Regions from separate parts of the Streptomyces cinnamoneus genome, predicted to be linked through region 4. Evidence: riboswitches for the same ligand, from Rfam matches in the RefSeq annotation. Region 4 holds a riboswitch; each other region holds the start of a gene.
The links. Region 4 has a riboswitch for cobalamin ahead of CYQ11_RS06885 (cobalamin biosynthesis protein). Riboswitches for the same ligand answer to the same signal wherever they lie in the genome.

Region 1: it holds a riboswitch for cobalamin, as region 4 does, so the genes downstream of both, nicT (Nickel transporter NicT) here and CYQ11_RS06885 (cobalamin biosynthesis protein) in region 4, are expected to answer to the same signal.
Region 2: it holds a riboswitch for cobalamin, as region 4 does, so the genes downstream of both, metE (5-methyltetrahydropteroyltriglutamate--homocysteine S-methyltransferase) here and CYQ11_RS06885 (cobalamin biosynthesis protein) in region 4, are expected to answer to the same signal.
Region 3: it holds a riboswitch for cobalamin, as region 4 does, so the genes downstream of both, CYQ11_RS21195 (ribonucleoside-diphosphate reductase subunit alpha) here and CYQ11_RS06885 (cobalamin biosynthesis protein) in region 4, are expected to answer to the same signal.

Annotation. Positions count from the first base shown of each region.
Region 1 covers NZ_PKFQ01000001.1:6,148,945-6,153,659, reverse strand. The annotation lists gene CYQ11_RS27010 (sensor histidine kinase) at 1-195, shown strand, start outside; gene CYQ11_RS27005 (hypothetical protein) at 290-484, shown strand; gene nicT (Nickel transporter NicT) at 497-1,609, opposite strand; cobalamin riboswitch at 1,641-1,857, opposite strand; gene CYQ11_RS26995 (APC family permease) at 2,166-3,590, shown strand; gene CYQ11_RS26990 (YIP1 family protein) at 3,688-4,278, shown strand; gene CYQ11_RS26985 (cytochrome P450 family protein) at 4,394-4,715, opposite strand, start outside.
Region 2 covers NZ_PKFQ01000001.1:6,063,459-6,068,173, reverse strand. The annotation lists gene CYQ11_RS26665 (APC family permease) at 1-202, opposite strand, end outside; gene metE (5-methyltetrahydropteroyltriglutamate--homocysteine S-methyltransferase) at 577-2,901, opposite strand; cobalamin riboswitch at 3,071-3,280, opposite strand; cobalamin riboswitch at 3,844-4,016, shown strand; gene CYQ11_RS26655 (CoA-acylating methylmalonate-semialdehyde dehydrogenase) at 4,228-4,715, shown strand, end outside.
Region 3 covers NZ_PKFQ01000001.1:4,704,989-4,709,703, forward strand. The annotation lists gene CYQ11_RS21195 (ribonucleoside-diphosphate reductase subunit alpha) at 1-1,950, opposite strand, end outside; cobalamin riboswitch at 2,122-2,252, opposite strand; gene mctP (monocarboxylate uptake permease MctP) at 2,623-4,254, opposite strand; gene CYQ11_RS21205 (DUF3311 domain-containing protein) at 4,251-4,520, opposite strand; gene CYQ11_RS21210 (hypothetical protein) at 4,683-4,715, opposite strand, start outside.
Region 4 covers NZ_PKFQ01000001.1:1,674,854-1,679,568, forward strand. The annotation lists gene CYQ11_RS06870 (class II aldolase/adducin family protein) at 1-50, opposite strand, end outside; gene CYQ11_RS06875 (inorganic phosphate transporter) at 162-1,415, shown strand; gene CYQ11_RS06880 (hypothetical protein) at 1,441-1,683, shown strand; cobalamin riboswitch at 1,893-2,012, shown strand; gene CYQ11_RS06885 (cobalamin biosynthesis protein) at 2,070-3,041, shown strand; gene CYQ11_RS06890 (cobyric acid synthase) at 3,038-4,555, shown strand.

The DNA of each region.
Region 1 (4,715 bases), 4.5 Mb from region 4:
CCGCGCGTCTTCGAGACGGGCTGGCGCGGTTCGCAGGCCCGGACCCCGCCGGGCGCGGGTCTGGGCCTAGCCATCGTCCGCGGCATCGTCGGGGCCCACGCCGGCAGCACGACGGTGCGCAACGTGCCCGGTGGCTGCCGCTTCGAGATCACGCTGCCCGCGGGCACCGGAGGGGCGGCGCTCCCGGACGGGTGACCGGTCGTCAAGGCGCTGACGTGATCAGGGCCCGTGCGCGACGATGCGTCCACGCTCCGGCAGAGCGAGCACCGCCGAGGGAACGGGATGGGCCATGTCCGACACCGACGCCGACCCGCTGCGCAGGATCGCCGCGACGATCGACCGGGAGCGCGAGCCCTCGTCGCGGGTGTGCCTGTCCTGCGGCGGGCCCGCCCTGGTGGTGGTGACCGAGGAGCCCGCCGGGAACAGCCCGCCCGTCATCAGCGTGCGCAAGGAGTGCGCGCACCGCAGGTGCGAGCACCCCTGACCCCGGGCGGGCTCAGCGGGAGGTGCGCGCCGCCCAGCGCTGCTCGACCTTCCCCAGCCGCCAGTAGGCGAGCGCCGCCGCCCACACCACGACGAACAGCCCGACGATGACGAAGCCGACGTTGTCGAGGTCGAGCGCGGCGATCCAGCCGCTCACCGGGTCGTGGAGTCCGAGCTTCTCGTGCAGGACGCCGACCAGCTCGATCGTGCCGATGAGGAAGGCCACGGCGATGGACAGACCGGTGATGGTGAGGTTGTAGTAGACCTTGCGGACGGGGTTGGAGAACGCCCACTGGTAGGCGAAGTTCATGAACGTCCCGTCGAGCGTGTCGAACAGGCTCATGCCGGCGGCGAACAGCAGCGGCAGGCAAAGGATCGCGTACCAGGGCAGGCCGGCGGCCGCGCCGCTGCCCGCCATCACCATCAGGGTGACCTCGGTGGCGGTGTCGAAGCCGAGGCCGAAGAGGAAGCCCAGCGGATACATCTGGCCGGGGCGGGAGACGGAGCGGGTGAAGCGGCCCAGGAGGCGGTTCATGAAGCCCCGCGAGTCGAGGTGCTCCTCCAGCTCGGCCTCGTCGTAGCGGCCCTCACGCATGGCGCGGAAGACGCGCAGGATGCCGGCGAGGGCGACGAGGTTGAGGGCGGCGATGAGGTAGAGGAAGCCGCCGGAGACGGTCGTGCCGACCACTCCGAGCGTCTGGTGGGTGGCGGACCCCTCGTCCATCAGCACCCCTGCCATGTGGGTGCCCCCGGCCACCAGGGCCGCCATGACGACGACCACGCTGGAGTGGCCGAGCGCGAACCAGAAGCCGACCGAGACGGGACGCTTGCCGTCGGCCATCAGCTTGCGGGTGGTGTTGTCGATGGCGGCGATGTGGTCGGCGTCGAAGGCGTGCCGCATGCCGAGGGTGTAGGCCGTGACGCCGAGGCCGACGCCGAAGACCTTGGAGTCCACGGTGTAGTGGTTCGGGACGACCAGCAGGAAGAGCACGCCGAAGGCGACGACGTGCAGGGCGGCTATGACGGCCAGGAGGCCGGCGGTGCGCACGGTGTCCTGGCGGCGCCAGCGGAAGGCGGGCAGGCCTTCGGGCGCGGCCGCGGCGGGGGTCTTGGTGGGCAGGGTCATCTGCGGGTCACGCTCCAGCACCTCGTGGATCTTCTCGTGAGATGCCGTGGCCGGTCTCCTGGCTTACGGGTCGTACAGCGCGCCCGTCCCGCCTTCCCAGCAGCTGGGTGCTGCCAGTGGCTCCGGGCGCCGCACGCGGCGCCCGGGTGGGACGAGAACTCCCCGATCACAGTGGCGAGGGCCGCTCCGGACTCGGACCACGAGGGTCCGCACCGGTCTTCCCGAGCACCACGGCCGGGCCACCTTAGCGCTCTGACCGGCCACGGGAACAAAGAAGTGGCAAGTGCCACTTCCTTGCAGCAAGCCCCGGCGGCCCCTCGCCGGACGTCCGCACGGCCCCCGCAGGCCGTGCGGCCCCGGGTCGGGCACGGACGACACCCGCCGGGTGATGGACGCGGCCGGCCGGCCGGTGCTACGAGTGCAGGGACGACGAGAGGGGCTGACCGCCATGGCAGACACGCCGGACAGAGAGCACCCGCCCGCGGACCCGGCCGGGCCGGAGCGGGACGTGACGTTCGTGCGCCGCATCGGCCTGTTCCAGGCCACCGCCATCAACATGAGCCAGATGTGCGGCATCGGACCCTTCGTCACCATCCCGCTGATGGTGGCCGCCTTCGGCGGGCCGCAGGCCGTCCTGGGCTTCGTGGCGGGGGCGCTGCTCGCGCTGGCCGACGGGCTGGTGTGGGCGGAGCTGGGGGCCTCGCTGCCGGGCGCGGGCGGCAGTTACGTCTACCTGCGGCAGGCATTCCAGTACCGCACCGGCAAGCTGATGCCGTTCCTGTTCGTCTGGACGGCGATGCTCTTCATCCCGCTGGCGATGGCGACCGGCGTGATCGGCTTCGTCCAGTACCTCGCCTACCTGTGGCCGGACATGACGCGGACGCAGGGCGACGTGACGGGCCTCGCGCTCATCGCGGTGGTCGTGGCGCTGCTGTGGCGCCGGGTGGAGAACATCGCCCGCATCACCGCCGTGCTGTGGGGCGTGATGATCACCGCCGTCCTGCTCGTCATCGTCGCCGCCTTCACCCACTTCAACCCCGACCGCGCCTTCACCTACCCCTCCCACGCCTTCGAGCTGACGAGCAATCACTTCTGGATCGGCTTCGCGGCGGGCCTGACCATCGGCATCTACGACTACGGCGGCTACAACACCGCCGCCTACATGGGTGCCGAGATCAAGGACCCGGGACGCACCCTGCCGCGGGCCATCGTCTTCTCGATCCTCGGCATCATGGGCATCTACCTGCTGCTCCAGATCGGCACCCTCGGCGTCGTCGACTGGCAGGAGATGCTCGACCAGGACTCGACGGCCGCCACGTCCGTGGCCTCCGCCGTGCTGGAGAAGACGTGGGGCAAGGGGGCCGCGGACGCCGTCACCGTCCTGATCCTCCTCACCGCCTTCGCCTCGCTCTTCACCGGGCTGCTCGGCGGCTCGCGCGTGCCCTACGACGCCGCCCGCGAGAAGGTCTTCTTCCGGCCGTTCGGCGTCCTGCACCCCAAGCACCGCTTCCCGGTGCTGCCGCTGGTCACCCTGGGGGTCATCGGCTCCGTCGGCTTCCTGATCGGCCGTCACACCGAGCTGGCCACGCTGATCCAGCTGCTGACCTCCGTGATGGTCCTCGTCCAGGCGCTGGCCCAGATCGCGGCCGTGACCGTGCTGCGCCGCCGGCAGCCGGGGCTGCGGCGGCCGTACCGCATGTGGCTCTACCCGCTACCGAGCCTGGTGGCGCTGGTGGGCTGGCTGGTCATCTACGGCTACGCGGACGAGAACTCGCCGGGCCGGCACCCCATCGAGTGGTCGCTGGCCTGGGTGGGCGCGGGGTGCGTGGCGTTCGTGCTGTGGGCGGCGTACGAGAAGGTGTGGCCGTTCGGGCCGCGGGAGATCAGCGAGGAGTACCTCCAGGCCGGTGCGGCGGGCCCCGGTACGGCCGATCCCGACGCCGGCGCGGACCCCGGGGAGCGGAAACCGGCACCCGCCTGACGCGGCGGCGCGGCCGGTCGTCTGACGGGGCGTCCGGCAGCGGGGGCGGGCGGCCCGGACTCGGGTGGTCCGGCCGAACGGTGATAAAACGGCACCCATGCCCGTGACCACCGCGCCTCCCCCGCCCACGCCCGCCGCCAAGCCGCGCAAGCTGCACTGGCACCGCCTGATATTCGGGCTCTGGTACCGCCCGGTCGAAGTGCTCGACGAGGCGCGGGACCGGAGCGTCTGGGGGGCGGCGGCCTTCCTGTCGCTGCTGTGCGGAGCGCTCGGCACGCTGGCCAAGGACTCCTTCTGGGGGCAGTGGGACGTCAGTCCCGTGCTGGCGCTGGAGGCCATGGCGATCGGGTCCGTGGTGATGCTGCTCGCCAGCCTGCTGCTGGGCGCCGTCACCCACGCGATCGCGCGCCGTCTCGGCGGCAACGGCAGGTTCGCCCCGACGGCGAGCCTGTTCGTCGTGCTGTTCTGGGCGAGCGACCTGCCGCGGCTCGCCCTGGACACCTGGCTGTCCGCCGGCTCGGCCCCGGTGCGCGCGGCCGCTTCGGTGACGGCGGCCTTCGGCTGCGCCCTGGCCACGCTGCTGATACGCGGCCAGCACCACCTGCCGACCCACAAGGCCGCCGCGTCGGTGAGCATCCAGATGCTCGCGGCGGTGGTCCTGCTCAAGTTCCCGCCGGGCAGTGCCTGAGCGGTCCGGAGCCGGCAGTCGGACGCCGGACGACGAAAGGCCCGCCCGGTGCGACGGGGGATGCACACCGGGCGGGCTCGAGGACATTTCTACCTCATCAATGATGGGTTATGCATCAAAAACCTGTTCGCCTCCTCGAAGACCACCGGACCGGCAGCGAAATCAGGCCACGCGCCCGGATGGTGGGACGCCACTCCAGCGCGTCTCTCGGAACGTCGAGTTCCATCTCCTCGCACCGCTCCAGGAGCACGGTGAGCGCCGTCTCCGCCTCCATCCTGGCCAGCGCGGCGCCCAGGCAGTAGTGGATCCCGTGTCCGAACGCCAGGTGCCCCGAACGCTCCCGCCCCAGGTCAAGACGGTCGGAGCCGGGAAACTGACGGGGGTCGCGATTGGCCGAGGCGATCGACAGCAGCACCGTCTCGCCGGCAGGCACCCGC
Region 2 (4,715 bases), 4.4 Mb from region 4:
CGGCCCCGGCCTCGGCGTACGACATGGCGATCATGCCGATGAAGACGGCGCCGATCACCCAGGCGACCAGGGAGGCGGGGCCGGCGACCCGGGCCGCCTGGCCGGCTCCGAAGAGCCAGCCGGAGCCGAAGATGGAACCCAGCCCGATCATGATCAGGGCGAAGAGGCTGAGGCCCTTCCGGTTGGCCGCGCCGACATCCACGATGTGCTTTCCGTTCTGCCTGGGAACTGGCTGGAAGCGTCTGTGCGCCTCGTCGGTCGCCCGGCTGCCGAGCCGGGACCGCCGGCTCGCGGCGTCGCACGGCGACACCCGTCTGCCGGGCCGAACGAAAATCAACCCCCGGGCCGGAGCCCGCCCCGCGTACCGGCCTCGCGTCACGAACGCAAGAGCGACGCGGGACATACTACGTCAACCAGCGGAAACGGCTCCAATCGCCGCCGTGGGCACACCGGGCGGCACCGGCTGTCCCCGGACGGCAATTTGATCACGAACGCCGGCCCTTCTCCCACCGCGTGGGGGTGGGCCGGGGGTGCGGCCGGCCGGGCAGCCGGTGTGCCCGCCCGGCCGCACGGCCCTCAGGAGGTGGCGCCGGGCAGTTCCCCCCTCACCTCGCGGGCGGCCGCGACCAGGTTCTCCAGCGAGGCCCGCACCTCGGGCCAGGCGCGGGTCTTCAGGCCGCAGTCGGGGTTGACCCACAGCCGTTCGGCCGGGATGGCCTTCAGGCCGGTGCGCAGGAGGGACGCGGCCTCCCGCGCATCGGGGACGCGTGGCGAGTGGATGTCGTAGACGCCGGGCCCGACCTCGCGCGGGTATCCGGCGCCGGCGAGCTCGCCGGCCACCTGCATGTGGGAGCGGGCGGCCTCCAGGCTGACGACGTCGGCGTCGAGGTCGTCGATGGCGGTGAGGATGTCGCCGAACTCGGCGTAGCACATGTGGGTGTGGATCTGGGTGTCCGGCCGGACGCCCGCGGTGGCCAGGCGGAACGCCTCGGTGGCCCAGGCCAGGTAGGCCGGGCGGTCGGCCTCCCGCAGCGGCAGCGTCTCGCGCAGGGCGGGCTCGTCGACCTGGATCACCGCGGTGCCGGCCGCCTCCAGGTCGTCCACCTCGTCGCGCAGGGCGAGGGCGACCTGGCGGGCGGTGTCGGCGAGCGGCTGGTCGTCGCGGACGAAGGACCAGGCGAGCATGGTGACGGGCCCGGTGAGCATGCCTTTGACGGGGCGCCGCGTGAGCGACTGGGCGTAGCGCGTCCAGCGGAGCGTCATCGGCTCGGGGCGGGAGACGTCCCCGGCGAGGATCGGCGGGCGGACGTAGCGGGTGCCGTAGGACTGGACCCAGCCGTGCTGGGTGGCGAGGTAGCCGGTGAGCTGCTCGGCGAAGTACTGGACCATGTCGTTGCGTTCGGGCTCGCCGTGCACCAGGACGTCGATGCCGGCCTTTTCCTGGAAGGCCACGACCTCGCGGATCTCGGCCTCGACGCGCTGCTCGTACGCGGCCTCGTCGAGGCGTCCGGCGCGCAGGCCGGCCCGCGCGGCGCGCAGTTCGCCGGTCTGCGGGAAGGAGCCGATGGTCGTGGTGGGCAGCGGCGGCAGTCCCAGGTGGGCGCGCTGGGCGGCGGTGCGCTCTGGGTAGGGCTGCGAGCGGCGTGCGTCGGCGGCGGTGACGGCGGCGGCCCGGGCGCGGACGGCCGGGTCGCGGGTGAGGGCCGAGCCGGCCCGGGAGGCCAGGTCGGCGCGGTTGGCGGCGAGTTCCGCGGCGATGGTGTCGGTGCCCTGGGCCAGTCCCCTGGCGAGGGTCACGACCTCGGTCGTCTTCTGGCGGGCGAAGGCGAGCCAGCGGGCGACCTGCGGGTCCAGGTCCCGCTCGGCGGTGGCGTCCAGCGGGACGTGCAGCAGCGAGCAGGAGGCGGCCACGTCGACGCGGTCGGCGAGGCCGAGGAGGGTGCCCAGGATCGACAGGGACTGCTCGAAGTCGTCGATCCACACGTTGCGGCCGTCGACCACGCCCGCGACCAGGCGTTTGCCCGGGAGTCCGCCGACGGCCGCGAGGGCGGCCAGGTTGGCGGCGGCCGCGCGGGTGAAGTCGAGGGCGAGGCCGTCGACGGGGGCCTTGGCCAGGACCGGCAGGGCCTCACCGAGGCGGTCGAAGTAGGAGGCGACGAGCAGCTTGGGCCGGTCGGTGAGGCGGCCCAGGTCGCGGTAGGCGCGGGCGGCGGCGTTCAGCTCCGCCGGGGTGCGGTCCTGGACCAGGGCGGGCTCGTCGAGCTGCACCCACTCCGCGCCGGCGGCCCGCAGGTCGGCCAGCACCTCGGCGTACACCGGCAGCAGCCGGTCGAGGAGGGTCAGCGGCTCGAAGCCCTCGGCCACGCCGGGCGCGGGCTTGGCCAGCAGGAGGTAGGTGACCGGTCCGACGAGGACGGGCCGGGCGGCCAGGCCCAGCGCGAGGGCTTCCCCGAGCTCGCCGACCTGCTTGGCGGAGTCGGCGGTGAAGACGGTGTCGGGGCCGAGTTCGGGGACCAGGTAATGGTAGTTGGTGTCGAACCACTTGGTCATCTCCAGGGGCGCCACCTCCTGGGTGCCCCGCGCCATCGCGAAGTAGCCGTCCAGGGCGTCGGCTTCGACGGCGGCGCGGTGCCGGGCGGGGACCGCGCCGACCATCACGCTGGTGTCCAGGACGTGGTCGTAGTACGAGAAGTCGCCGGTGGGCACCTCGTGGACGCCGGCCCCGGCGAGCTGCCGCCAGGTGGCGCGGCGCAGCCCGGCGGCGGTATCCCGGAGGGCGGCGGCGGTGACGGTGCCCTTCCAGTACCCCTCGACGGCCTTCTTCAGTTCACGGCCCTGGCCCTGCCGGGGGTAGCCGTACACGGTGGCACGGGCTGCCGCGGCTGCGGTCGTGCTGGTCAAGGAACTCTCCTTCGCGAGCTTCGTGTCCAGGAACCCGGAGGCCTGGCGGGGGCGCGAAGGGACGACGGTCCGGACGGGTACGGCACGACGCCGCGCTTCCCGCCTGGTGCTGTACGCCGACCCGCCCTCGAGGTCACCGGGAGACCGCGCGCGACCGGGTCGCGCACGGACAGCGGGCAGGTCTTCGGACTCGCGGGCACGCCTGGCGCACGCCGGCTCTCGGCCGACGGGCAGGCACCTAATGGCCGTCGCTTCCCAGGCCTGGCGGCCCAGTGCTCATGACGGCGGTCGTTCCCGCTCACCGCTGCGGGGCAGTCCCGGATTCCCACCGGGTTCCCTCTTGCGACGCGCCTGCCTGGCGGGCAGGGCGAACCAGCTGCACCGGCCACCCTAGGCGCTCGACACCGGGGAGGGACAGGGCTGTTCGCATTCCGGTCACGCGGCGCGCCCGCGCCCCCTGACCCGCACCGGGACGTGCGCCGGGGCGCGGAACGGTCCCTCACCGTCCCGCGCCCCGCTCCCCTGCGAGCCCGGGCCCCCTCGGGCCCGGCGACGGGCGGGGCCCCTCAGCCCCGGCCGTACGGCTGGATTCCGCTGCCGCCGCCTGCGCGTGCGCCATGCTCCGTCTCCCGGTGTCGCGCGGCGATCGCCCGCCGGACGTCCGGCACCCTGCGAACGTCCGCTGACCCCGCGACCTCCGCCAACCCGGCGAAGGAAGAGGGCACTTCCAGCGGACGCGCGCGGCGCGCCGTGCCGCTTCGCGGTGCCCGCCGGGTGGTCCCCGGTCGCACGACGACTCTGGCAGTGGCACCGCGTGCCATCAACCTTGGCCTTCTGTCAACTGTTGTGAATCTTCCGCGGGCGGCCTGCCAAGGCTGCGAACGCCGCTTCCACGGGACAGGGGTGGGCAGGGGTGTACTTACTAGGACGTCCAACTATATGTTCGTCAGCAAGGTCCGCGGTGCGGGGAAGCCGGTGTGAGTCCGGCACGGTCCCGCCACTGTGACCGGGGAGTGTGCCGCCGGCGACACGCCACCGACGAGCGGGATGTCGGGACGGCGGGCGGCGCGCGACGACCCGGAAGTCAGGATACCGGCCGCGGGTTCTTCCGTGTTGACCCACGAGGATGGAGCAGACACGCATGGCACCGGTCCGTACCCACGACCCTGGTGATCCGGCGGAGCACGCGCGGACGCCCTCGCGTCCCTGAGCCCCGGCGGCTCTTCGGCCTCCGCGTCCCACGGCCCGCCCCGCGGCCGCACCCCGGTGCCGCCGCCCGGCCGGCCGTGCCCGTCCCCGCTTCTCCTCCGACGAGAGCAGGCTTCCATGGTCCGTGAACTCACCCATTTCATCGGCGGCAGGCGCCAGGCCGGAACGTCGGGGCTCTTCGCCGACGTCCACGACCCCAACACCGGTTCCGTGCAGGCCAGGGTCCCCCTGGCCGGGCGCGACGAGACCGCTGCCGCGATCGCCGACGCCGCGGAGGCGCAGGTGGCGTGGGGCGAGTGGAACCCGCAGCGCCGCGCCCGGGTGCTGCTGCGGTTCCTCCAGCTGGTGGAGGGCGAACGGGACGCGCTGGCCCGGATGCTGTCCTCCGAGCACGGCAAGACCGTCGCCGACGCGCACGGCGACCTCCAGCGGGGCCTGGAGGTCGTGGAGTTCGCCGCCGGCATCCCGCACCTGCTCAAGGGTGAGTTCACCGACAACGCCGGCACCGGCATCGACGTCCACTCCCTGCGCGCCCCCCTCGGCGTCACCGCGGGGATCACCCCGTTCAACTTCCCCGCGATGATCCCGCTGTGGAAGGCGGCGCC
Region 3 (4,715 bases), 3.0 Mb from region 4:
CTGGAGGAACTCACCCGAGAGCGTCTCGCGCTTGAAGAGGTTGGAGACCTGCGGCTCGATGCACTCGTAGACGCCCGCGATGGAGGCGATGGTCGCCGTCGGGGCGATCGCCAGCAGCAGCGAGTTGCGCATGCCGACCTCGCCGATGCGCGCGCGCAGCGCCTCCCAGCGGTCCGCCCAGCCGGGGACGGCGTTCGGGTAGTGGTCGGGGTGCAGCACGCCGCGCGCGGTGCGGGTGGCGGACCAGGCCGGGTGCGGGCCGTGCCGCTCGGCGAGGTCGGCGGACGCCTCGTACGCCGCGAGCATGATCCGCTCGGAGATCCGGGTCGACAGCTCCTTCGCCTCGGCGGAGTCGAAGGGCAGGCGCAGGCGGAAGAAGACGTCCTGCAGACCCATCAGGCCCAGGCCCACCGGGCGCCAGCGGCTGTTGGAGTTGCCGGCCTGCTCGGTCGGGTAGAAGTTGATGTCCACGACGCGGTCGAGGAACGTGACGGCCGTGCGGACCGTGCGGTCGAGCTTCTCCCAGTCCATCTCGCCGTCGGTGCCCAAGTGGGCGGCGAGGTTGACCGAGCCGAGGTTGCAGACGGCGGTCTCGCCGTCGTCGGTGACCTCGAGGATCTCGGTGCAGAGGTTCGAGGAGTGGACGACCTTGCCCTTCTCGGCCGTCTGGTTGGCGGTGCGGTTGGCGGCGTCCTTGAACGTCATCCAGCCGTTGCCGGTCTGCGCGAGGGTGCGCATCATGCGGGCGTAGAGCACCCGGGCCGGGATCTGCTTGACGGCCTTGCCCGCGGCCTCGTAGGCGCGGTACGCGGCGTCGAACTCGTCGCCGTAGAGGTCGACCAGGTCCGGGGTGTCCGCGGGGGAGAACAGCGACCAGTCCGCGTCCGCCTCGACGCGGCGCATGAACTCGTCCGGGATCCAGTGCGCGATGTTGAGGTTGTGGGTGCGGCGGGCCTCCTCACCGGTGTTGTCGCGGAGCTCCAGGAACTCCTCGATGTCCGCGTGCCAGGTCTCCAGGTAGACGCAGGCCGCGCCCTTGCGGCGGCCGCCCTGGTTGACGGCCGCGACGGAGGCGTCGAGCGTCCGCAGGAACGGCACGATGCCGTTGGAGTGGCCGTTGGTGCCGCGGATGAGCGAGCCGCGGGAGCGGATGCGGGAGTAGGACAGGCCGATGCCGCCCGCGTGCTTCGACAGCCGCGCCACCTGGTGGTAGCGGTCGTAGATCGAGTCCAGCTCGTCCAGCGGCGAGTCCAGCAGGTAGCAGGACGACATCTGCGGGTGGCGGGTGCCGGAGTTGAAGAGCGTGGGGGAGGAGGGCAGGTACGACAGCGTGCTGGTCAGCCGGTACAGCTCCGCGACGTCGTCCAGGGCCTGCTCCGAGTGGTTCTCGGCCAGACCGCAGGCCACGCGCAGCAGGAAGTGCTGCGGGGTCTCGATCACGTCGCGGTGGATGGGGTGGCGCAGCAGGTAGCGGCTGTGCAGGGTGCGCAGGCCGAAGTAGCCGAAGCGGTCGTCGGCGCCGTCGGCGAGGGCGGCGTCCACGAGGGCGTCCAGCCGGGCGGCGTGCGTCCGCACGAAGGCGGCCGTCTCGTCGGCGATCAGGCCCTCGCGGTGCCCGACCTCGACGGAGGCGGAGAAGGAGGTCGCGCCCTGGCCGGCCGCCTCGTCGGCGATGGCCCGGGTGAGCAGCCGCGCGGCGAGCCGGGAGTACTCGGGCTCCTCGGCGATCAGCCCGGCCGCGGCCTCGGTCGCGAGGGACCGCAGCTCGGCCTCGTCCGAACCGGGGTGCCGGCCGCGCAGCGCGGCGGCGGCGACCTTGCCCGGGTCGGTGGCCGGAAGGTCGGCGGTGAGATCGGTCAGGGTCCGCAGCAGCGCGGTCCCGGGGCCGCCGGTCGCTTCCGCGTTCGCTGAGACGGGACCTGACTCTAGATCCGCGGGCGCGATGGTCACGGTGGGGCTCTCCCTCGCTCGGCTGGGTGGGCCGCGTCTGGGAGCGCACGACGGTCGCCTACGGGCACGCATCGCTGGCGTGTGCCAGGGCGTGGCTCGTAGGCGTCCGCCGGCCCACCCCTCGAGGCCCGGACGAATTCAACGCCCATAGCCGAGCCAAGGGCAGGCTCGGTGGTGGGCGCGCTGGCGGCAGGTCCTCGGACTTCAGGTGCGCCTGGTATATGCGCACACATACACCGTTGCGGGACAGTTCCGGATTTCCACCGGATTCCCCTGCGACGACAGCGAGCACGAGCATACATCTAGTGCTGGGCCTCGGAGGCACCCCCACATGTTGTGTCGGGCCGTCATGAAGTGGTTGCGGAATGTGGTAGCGGGGTGGGGTGTTGGGGTGTTCCGGGAGAGCCGTCACGGGGCGTGGGAGGACGCGCGGGGGCCCCGGTGTGCCGGGTGACGGGAAGGGTGCGGCGAGGGCGCCAGAGGGGTGGCTGGGGGCCTTCGGGGGGTGCTTCGGCCGGCCCCGGCCGGGTGCCGGGGAGGTTGCCCCGGTCGGCGCCCGTCGGGCCCGGCGCGGGGGTGGGGGGAACGACGAACGACCGCGCCGCCCGGCCGGTGGAACCGGTCCGGGCGGCGCGGTCGGCCGCGGCTGCTCGGGTGGAGGAGGCGGAAGCCTCAGTGGCCTCCCGGCACCCCCGCCGTCGCCGGGGGCAGCTCCCGCTCCACGCCCGGGTCGCCCGCGTCGGCGGTGTAGTCCGACGGCTTCGTCTGGTCCACGCCGTCCGGGGCGCCCACCGCCTTCAGGACGAAGGTGAGGACGACGACCACGAGGACGTTCAGGACGAAGGCGGTCAGACCGATGTATCCCTTCTCACCGATCAGCGGGATCAGGTTCGTGTTGCCGAAGTGGTCCTGGGTCGCGCTCGGCGTGTCGTACGCCCGCCAGGTCCCGTACGCCATGCCGGCCGCCCAGCCCGCCAGCAGCGCCCAGCGGTGGAACCAGCGCGTGAAGAGCCCGCCCACCAGGGCCGGGACGGTCTGGAGGATCCAGATGCCACCCAGCAGCTGGAAATTGATGGCCACTGTTTTGTCCATCGTGAGGACGAAGACCAGCGCGCCCACCTTCACCAGCAGGGAGGCCAGCTTGGACACCTTCGCCTCGTGCGCCGGCGTCGCGTCCGGCTTGAGGAAGTCCTTGTAGATGTTGCGGGTGAAGAGGTTCGCCGCCGCGATCGACATGATCGCCGCCGGGACGAGCGCGCCGATGCCTATCGCCGCGAAGGCCACGCCGGTGAACCAGTCGGGGAACATGTCCTCGAACAGCTGGGGGATCGCCAGCTGGCCGTTCTTCACCTTCACCCCGGCCGCGATGGCCATGAAGCCCAGCATCGCCAGCAGGCCCAGCATGAGCGAGTAGAGGGGGAGGATGGTGGTGTTGCGGCGGATGACGTTGCGGCTCCTGCTGGAGAGGACGGCCGTCACCGAGTGGGGGTAGAGGAAGAGGGCCATCGCGGAGCCCATGGCCAGCGTGGCGTACGCCCACTGGGCGTCGGGTCCGGGGACGAGGGAGCCGCGCGGCTTGCCGGTGGCCGGGTTCTTTGCGGAGAAGGCCTCGCCCGCCTTCGCGAAGATGTCGTCGAATCCGCCCAGTTTGATGGGGATGTAGATGATCGCCACCACGATGACGATGTAGATCAGGGCGTCCTTGACGAACGCGATCAGCGCCGGTGCGCGCAGGCCGGACGAGTAGGTGTACGCCGCGAGCACGCCGAAGGCGATGAGCAGGGGAAGGTCCTTGACGAACCAGTTCGCGTCCGCCCCGCCGCCGACGCCCATGACGTCGAGCACCGCCTGGATGCCCACCAGTTGCAGCGCGATGTACGGCATCGTCGCGAGGATGCCGGTCAGGGCCAGGGCGAGCGAGAGGCCCTTCGAGCCGAACCGGCCCCGGACGAAGTCCGAGGAGGTGACGTATCCGTGCCGGTGGGCGACCGACCACAGGCGGGGGAGGAAGGTGAAGACCAGCGGATAGCACAGGATCGTGTACGGCACCGCGAAGAACCCGGCCGCGCCGCCCGCGTAAATGGCGGCCGGTACGGCTACGAACGTATACGCGGTATAGAGGTCGCCGCCCAGCAGGAACCAGGTGACCCAGGTACCGAACGAACGGCCGCCGAGGCCCCATTCGTCGAGGTTTTCCGCGTTCTCGGCCCGCCGCCATTTCGCGGCCATGAAGCCCATGACGGTGACCGCGAGGAAGAAGAAGATGAACACGGCGAGTGCCACGCCGTTGACGCCGTCCTTCATCGGCCCGCACCCCTTCCGCGCGTCCGCTCATGACGTCGTACGAGCACGTAGGCGATGACCGTGAGCAGGGTCGATATGACGACCCACAGCATCTGGTACCAGTAGAAGAAGGGGATTCCTATAAAGGACGGGGTGACCCGGGCATAGGAGCCGACCCACAGCATCGCCACGAAGGGGATCGCGAGGCATACGCCCGCGACGAACAGCGGAACGGGCACGACCGGTTTGCGGCCGTCCGCGGGTGGTTGCTCGGGTGGTTCCGACATGCGGTGACTCCGTCCCTGCGCGATCACTTGCGTAATGCGCAGGAAATCTAGGGGAGGGAGCCTCCGGACGTCACCCCCTATCCGCATATCGGTATGACAACGCCGCGGGGCCGGGGGCGGCGGTGTCGCCCGCCGCCGTCCGGCCCGTACCGCGCGCGGCGCTCAGCGACCCGTCTCCCCGCGGTTCACGGCCAT
Region 4 (4,715 bases):
GCCCCGGTGCGGCCGCGCGCGGTCCTCGCGTCCTCTTCTGGAACCCTCATCGGCTTGCCCCTCCGGTCGGTGTCCGCCGCACCCCGACCCCGTTCACCTTCCGTTCACCCAGGGTCCCTACGGTCGCCGCGTACTGACCATCGAACTGATTGCCTGGGTGAATGGAAAACATCACGCTTCTCATCGGGATCGTGATCGTCACGGCCTTGGTGTTCGACTTTACGAACGGCTTCCACGACACGGCCAACGCCATGGCCACCACCATCTCCACCGGGGCGCTCAAGCCCAAGGCCGCGGTGGCGATGTCGGCGGTTCTCAACCTCGTCGGCGCGTTCCTCTCGGTGGAGGTCGCCAAGACGATCTCCGGCGGCATCATCGACGAGAGTGCCGGCATCCGACCAGAGGTGATCTTCGCCGGGCTCGTCGGCGCCATCGTCTGGAACCTGGTGACGTGGCTGGTGGGCCTGCCCTCCAGTTCCTCCCACGCCCTCTTCGGTGGTCTGATCGGCGCGACGATCGTCTCCGTCGGCTTCGACGCGGTCAACGCCGACAAGATCGTGATGAAGGTCCTCATCCCGGCCGTCGCCGCGCCCCTCGTGGCCGGCCTCGCCGCGACGGCCGCCACGCGCCTGACGTACCGCCTGACCAAGGGGCGGGACGAGCAGGAGACCGCCAAGGGCTACCGCGCCGGCCAGATCGCCTCGGCCGCCCTGGTCTCCCTCGCCCACGGCACCAACGACGCCCAGAAGACCATGGGCGTGATCACCCTCGCGCTGGTCGCCGGCGGCGTCGTGGCCCCGCACTCCGACCCGCCCCTGTGGGTCATCGTCTCCGCGGGCCTGGCCATCGCGCTCGGCACGTACCTGGGCGGCTGGCGCATCATCCAGACGCTCGGCAAGGGCCTCACCGACATCAGGCCGGCCCAGGGCTTCGCCGCCCAGACCGGTGCCGCCACGGTGATCCTCGCCTCCTCGCACATCGGCTTCGCGCTCTCCACCACCCAGGTCTGCTCCGGCTCGATCATGGGCGCCGGCCTCGGCCGCAAGGGCGGCGTGGTGCGCTGGTCGACCGCCGGCCGCATGGTCGCCGCCTGGGTCCTGACCCTGCCCGCCGCGGGCCTGGTCGCCGGTGGCGCGGCCCTCCTCGCCGACCAGGGCGACTGGGGCGTGGCCGCGGTCGCCGTCCTCGGCCTGGCCGTGTCCGGCGCGATCTGGGCGGCCTCCCGCCGCAAGCCGGTCTCCCACGACACGGTCAACGACCTCAACGTGCCGCAGGGCCTGCCCGCCGAGCCGGCCGGTGTCGTCACCGCCGCCCTCCAGGCCGTCGCCCCGCCGCCGGCCGGCCCCCTGTCCGCCGTCCCGGCCGCCCCCGCGGCCCAGACCGCAGCTCCCGCCGCCGCGACGGCGACGAGCTGAGGAACCGGAAACCAAGGAACCCCGCATGCACATCAACTGGGAAGCCCTCGGCCAGGTCTTCGGCGTCAGCCTCGTGGTCACCGTCGGTCTCGTGGGCGTCTTCACCCTCGGCATCATCGGTACGTCCCCCCGCAAGCCCCAGGAGCAGCCGGACGGCACCGTCGCCGCGGTCGCCGGCCCGGCCGCGCTCGTGCGCACCGGCGCGTACGCCTGCTACGCCCTGTGCGCGGCCGCCGTGGGCTACGGCATCTACCTCATCGTCGCCTGACGCGGGGACAGCCCCGCGCGTGAAGCGCCGGTCCGGCAGCCGCCGGGCCGGCGCTTCGTCGTTTCCGCGCGCCCCGTGGCCGGAGCCCGGTCACGGGGCGGTGGACCCACCGGCCCCACTGCCCCACGGCCGCCTCATCGCAGGTCAGGGTGAGTTGACGCCCGTTCCCGGGCCGTGGTGGACTTCCGGAGCCAAAACGGCGACAGCAGAGGAAGCCGGTGCGAGTCCGGCGCGGTCCCGCCACTGTCACCGGGGAGCGCACCCCCAAGCGATGGCCACGGCGTGAGCCGGAAGGCCGGGGGCGGCGTGGATCCGGGAGCCAGGAGACTCTGGTCGCCGTCACGTCGAGCCAGGGCGCGGACCCTGAGTGAGGACACAAGCCGGCCATGCCCTTCTGCGGTTTCGCCTGCGGCACCGCCCTCGGCTATCTCGCCGACCTCGTCTTCGGCGACCCCCGCCGCGGCCACCCGGTGGCCGCCTTCGGGCGCGCCGCGCACGCCGTCGAACAGCGCCTGTGGCGCGACCACCGCGGCCACGGCGCCCTGCACACCCTCGTCTGCGCGGGCGGCGCCGTGGCCGGCGCCGGACTGCTGGCCCGCGCCGTACGCGGCCGCCGCGCCCCCGGCGTCGCCCTGACCGCCGCCGCCACCTGGGCCGTGCTGGGCGGGACGTCGCTGGGCCGGGAGGCGCGGGCCATCGGCGGTGCGCTCGCCGCGGGCGACATCGAGGTCGCCCGGGAGCGGCTGCCGCACCTGTGCGGGCGCGACCCGCAGGCCCTGGACGGGCAGCAGATCGCCCGGGCCGTCGTGGAGTCCGTCGCCGAGAACACCTCCGACGCCGTCGTGGGCGCCCTGTTCTGGGGCGCGCTGGGCGGGGTGCCGGGGCTGGCGGGCTTCCGGGCGGTGAACACGCTGGACGCGATGGTGGGTCACAAGTCGCCCCGCCACCGCCGCTTCGGCTGGGCGTCCGCCCGGCTCGACGACGTCGTGGGCTGGCCCGGTGCCCGGCTCACCGCCGCCCTCACCGTGCTCGCGGGCCCCGACCCGCGCGGTGCCTGGCGGGTGGCCCGCCGTGACGCCTCCCGCCACCCCAGTCCCAACGCCGGCCCGGTCGAGGCCGCCTTCGCCGGCGCCCTGGGCGTGCGGCTCGGCGGCACGCTCGCCTACGCCGGGCGCGTCGAGCACCGGCCCGTGCTGGGCGCGGAGCTGCGTCCGGTCCGGGTGGCCGACATCGAGCGCGCGGTGCGGCTCTCGCGCCGGGTGTCGCTGCTGGCCGTGGGCACCGCCATCGGCGGCCGTGCGCTGGGCAGCCTTGTGAAGAGCGCCGCGGCGTCGGCCGCGAGGAGGAGGAACCGGTGACAGCTCCAAGGGGCGGGGGCCTGCTGGTGGCGGGGACCACCTCGGACGCGGGCAAGAGCGTGGTGACCGCCGGCATCTGCCGCTGGCTGGTCCGCAGGGGCGTCAAGGTCGCGCCGTTCAAGGCGCAGAACATGTCGCTCAACTCGTACGTGACGCGCGAGGGCGCGGAGATAGGGCGTGCCCAGGCGATGCAGGCCGCCGCCGCGCGCGTCGAGCCGAGCGCGCTGATGAACCCGGTGCTGCTCAAACCCGGCGGGGACCGGAGCAGCCAGGTCGTGCTGATGGGCAAGCCGGTGGGCGAGCTCAGCGCGCGCGGCTACCACGCGGGGCGCCAGGAGCAGCTGTTCGGGACGGTGACCGCGTGCCTTGAGGAGCTGCGGCGGACGCACGACGCGGTGATCTGCGAGGGCGCGGGCAGCCCGGCCGAGATCAACCTGCGGCGGAGCGACATCGTCAACATGGGCGTCGCCCGCGCGGGCCGGCTGCCCGTCGTCGTGGTCGGCGACATCGACCGGGGTGGCGTCTTCGCGTCCTTCTTCGGCACGACGGCCCTGCTCTCGCCCGAGGACCAGAAGCTGATAGCGGGCTACGTCGTCAACAAGTTCCGCGGCGACGTGACGCTGCTGGAGCCGGGGCTGGAGATGCTGCGCGGCCTGACCGGGCGGCCCACGCTGGGCGTGCTGCCGTTCGCCCACGGGCTCGGCATCGACGAGGAGGACGGCCTGCGGGTGTCGCTGCGCGGGGCGGTCCGCGAGTCGGTGGTCGCCCCGCCGTACGGCACCGACGTGCTGCGGGTCGCGGTGTGCGCCGTTCCGCTGATGTCGAACTTCACGGACGTGGACGCGCTGGCCGCGGAGCCGGGCGTGGTGGTGCGGTTCGTGGACCGGGCCGAGGAACTGGCCGACGCGGACCTGGTGGTGGTGCCGGGGACGCGCGGCACCGTGAAGGCCCTGGCGTGGCTGCGCGAGCGCGGCCTGGCGGACGCGCTGAAGCGGCGCGCCGCGGAGGGCCGCCCGGTGCTGGGCGTGTGCGGCGGCTTCCAGGTGCTGGGCGAGCGCATCGACGACGAGGTGGAGTCCCGGGCGGGCACGGTCGAGGGGCTGGGCCTGCTGCCGGTGCGGGTGCGGTTCGCGGTGGAGAAGACCCTGGCCCGGCCGGCCGGCAAGGCGCTGGGCGAGCACGTCGAGGGGTACGAGATCCACCACGGCGTCGCCGAGGTCCTGGACGGGGAACCGTTCTTGGACGGCTGCCGGGTGGGTGCGGTGTGGGGGACGCACTGGCACGGCTCGCTGGAGAGCGACGGCTTCCGGCGGGCGTTCCTGCGCGAGGTCGCACGGGCGGCGGGCCGGGCGTTCGTGCCGGCGCCCGACACGTCCTTCGCCGCGCTGCGCGAGGAACAGCTGGACCGGCTGGGCGATCTGATCGAGGAGCACGCGGACACGGACGCGCTGCTGCGGCTGATCGGGGACGGGGTCCCGGCGGGGCTGCCGTTCATCCCGCCGGGGGCGCCGTGATGAGCGGCCCACCATCCCCACGGAAGCGGGGAGCGGACAACACGCGGACCGTCGTCGCCTCGGCGGTGCCGGGGGTGCATCCCCACAGATGGGCGGCCGAGATCACCAGCATGCCGCGCCTTCCACTCGGTGCACACGCCATCGGACGAATGCCACTCGA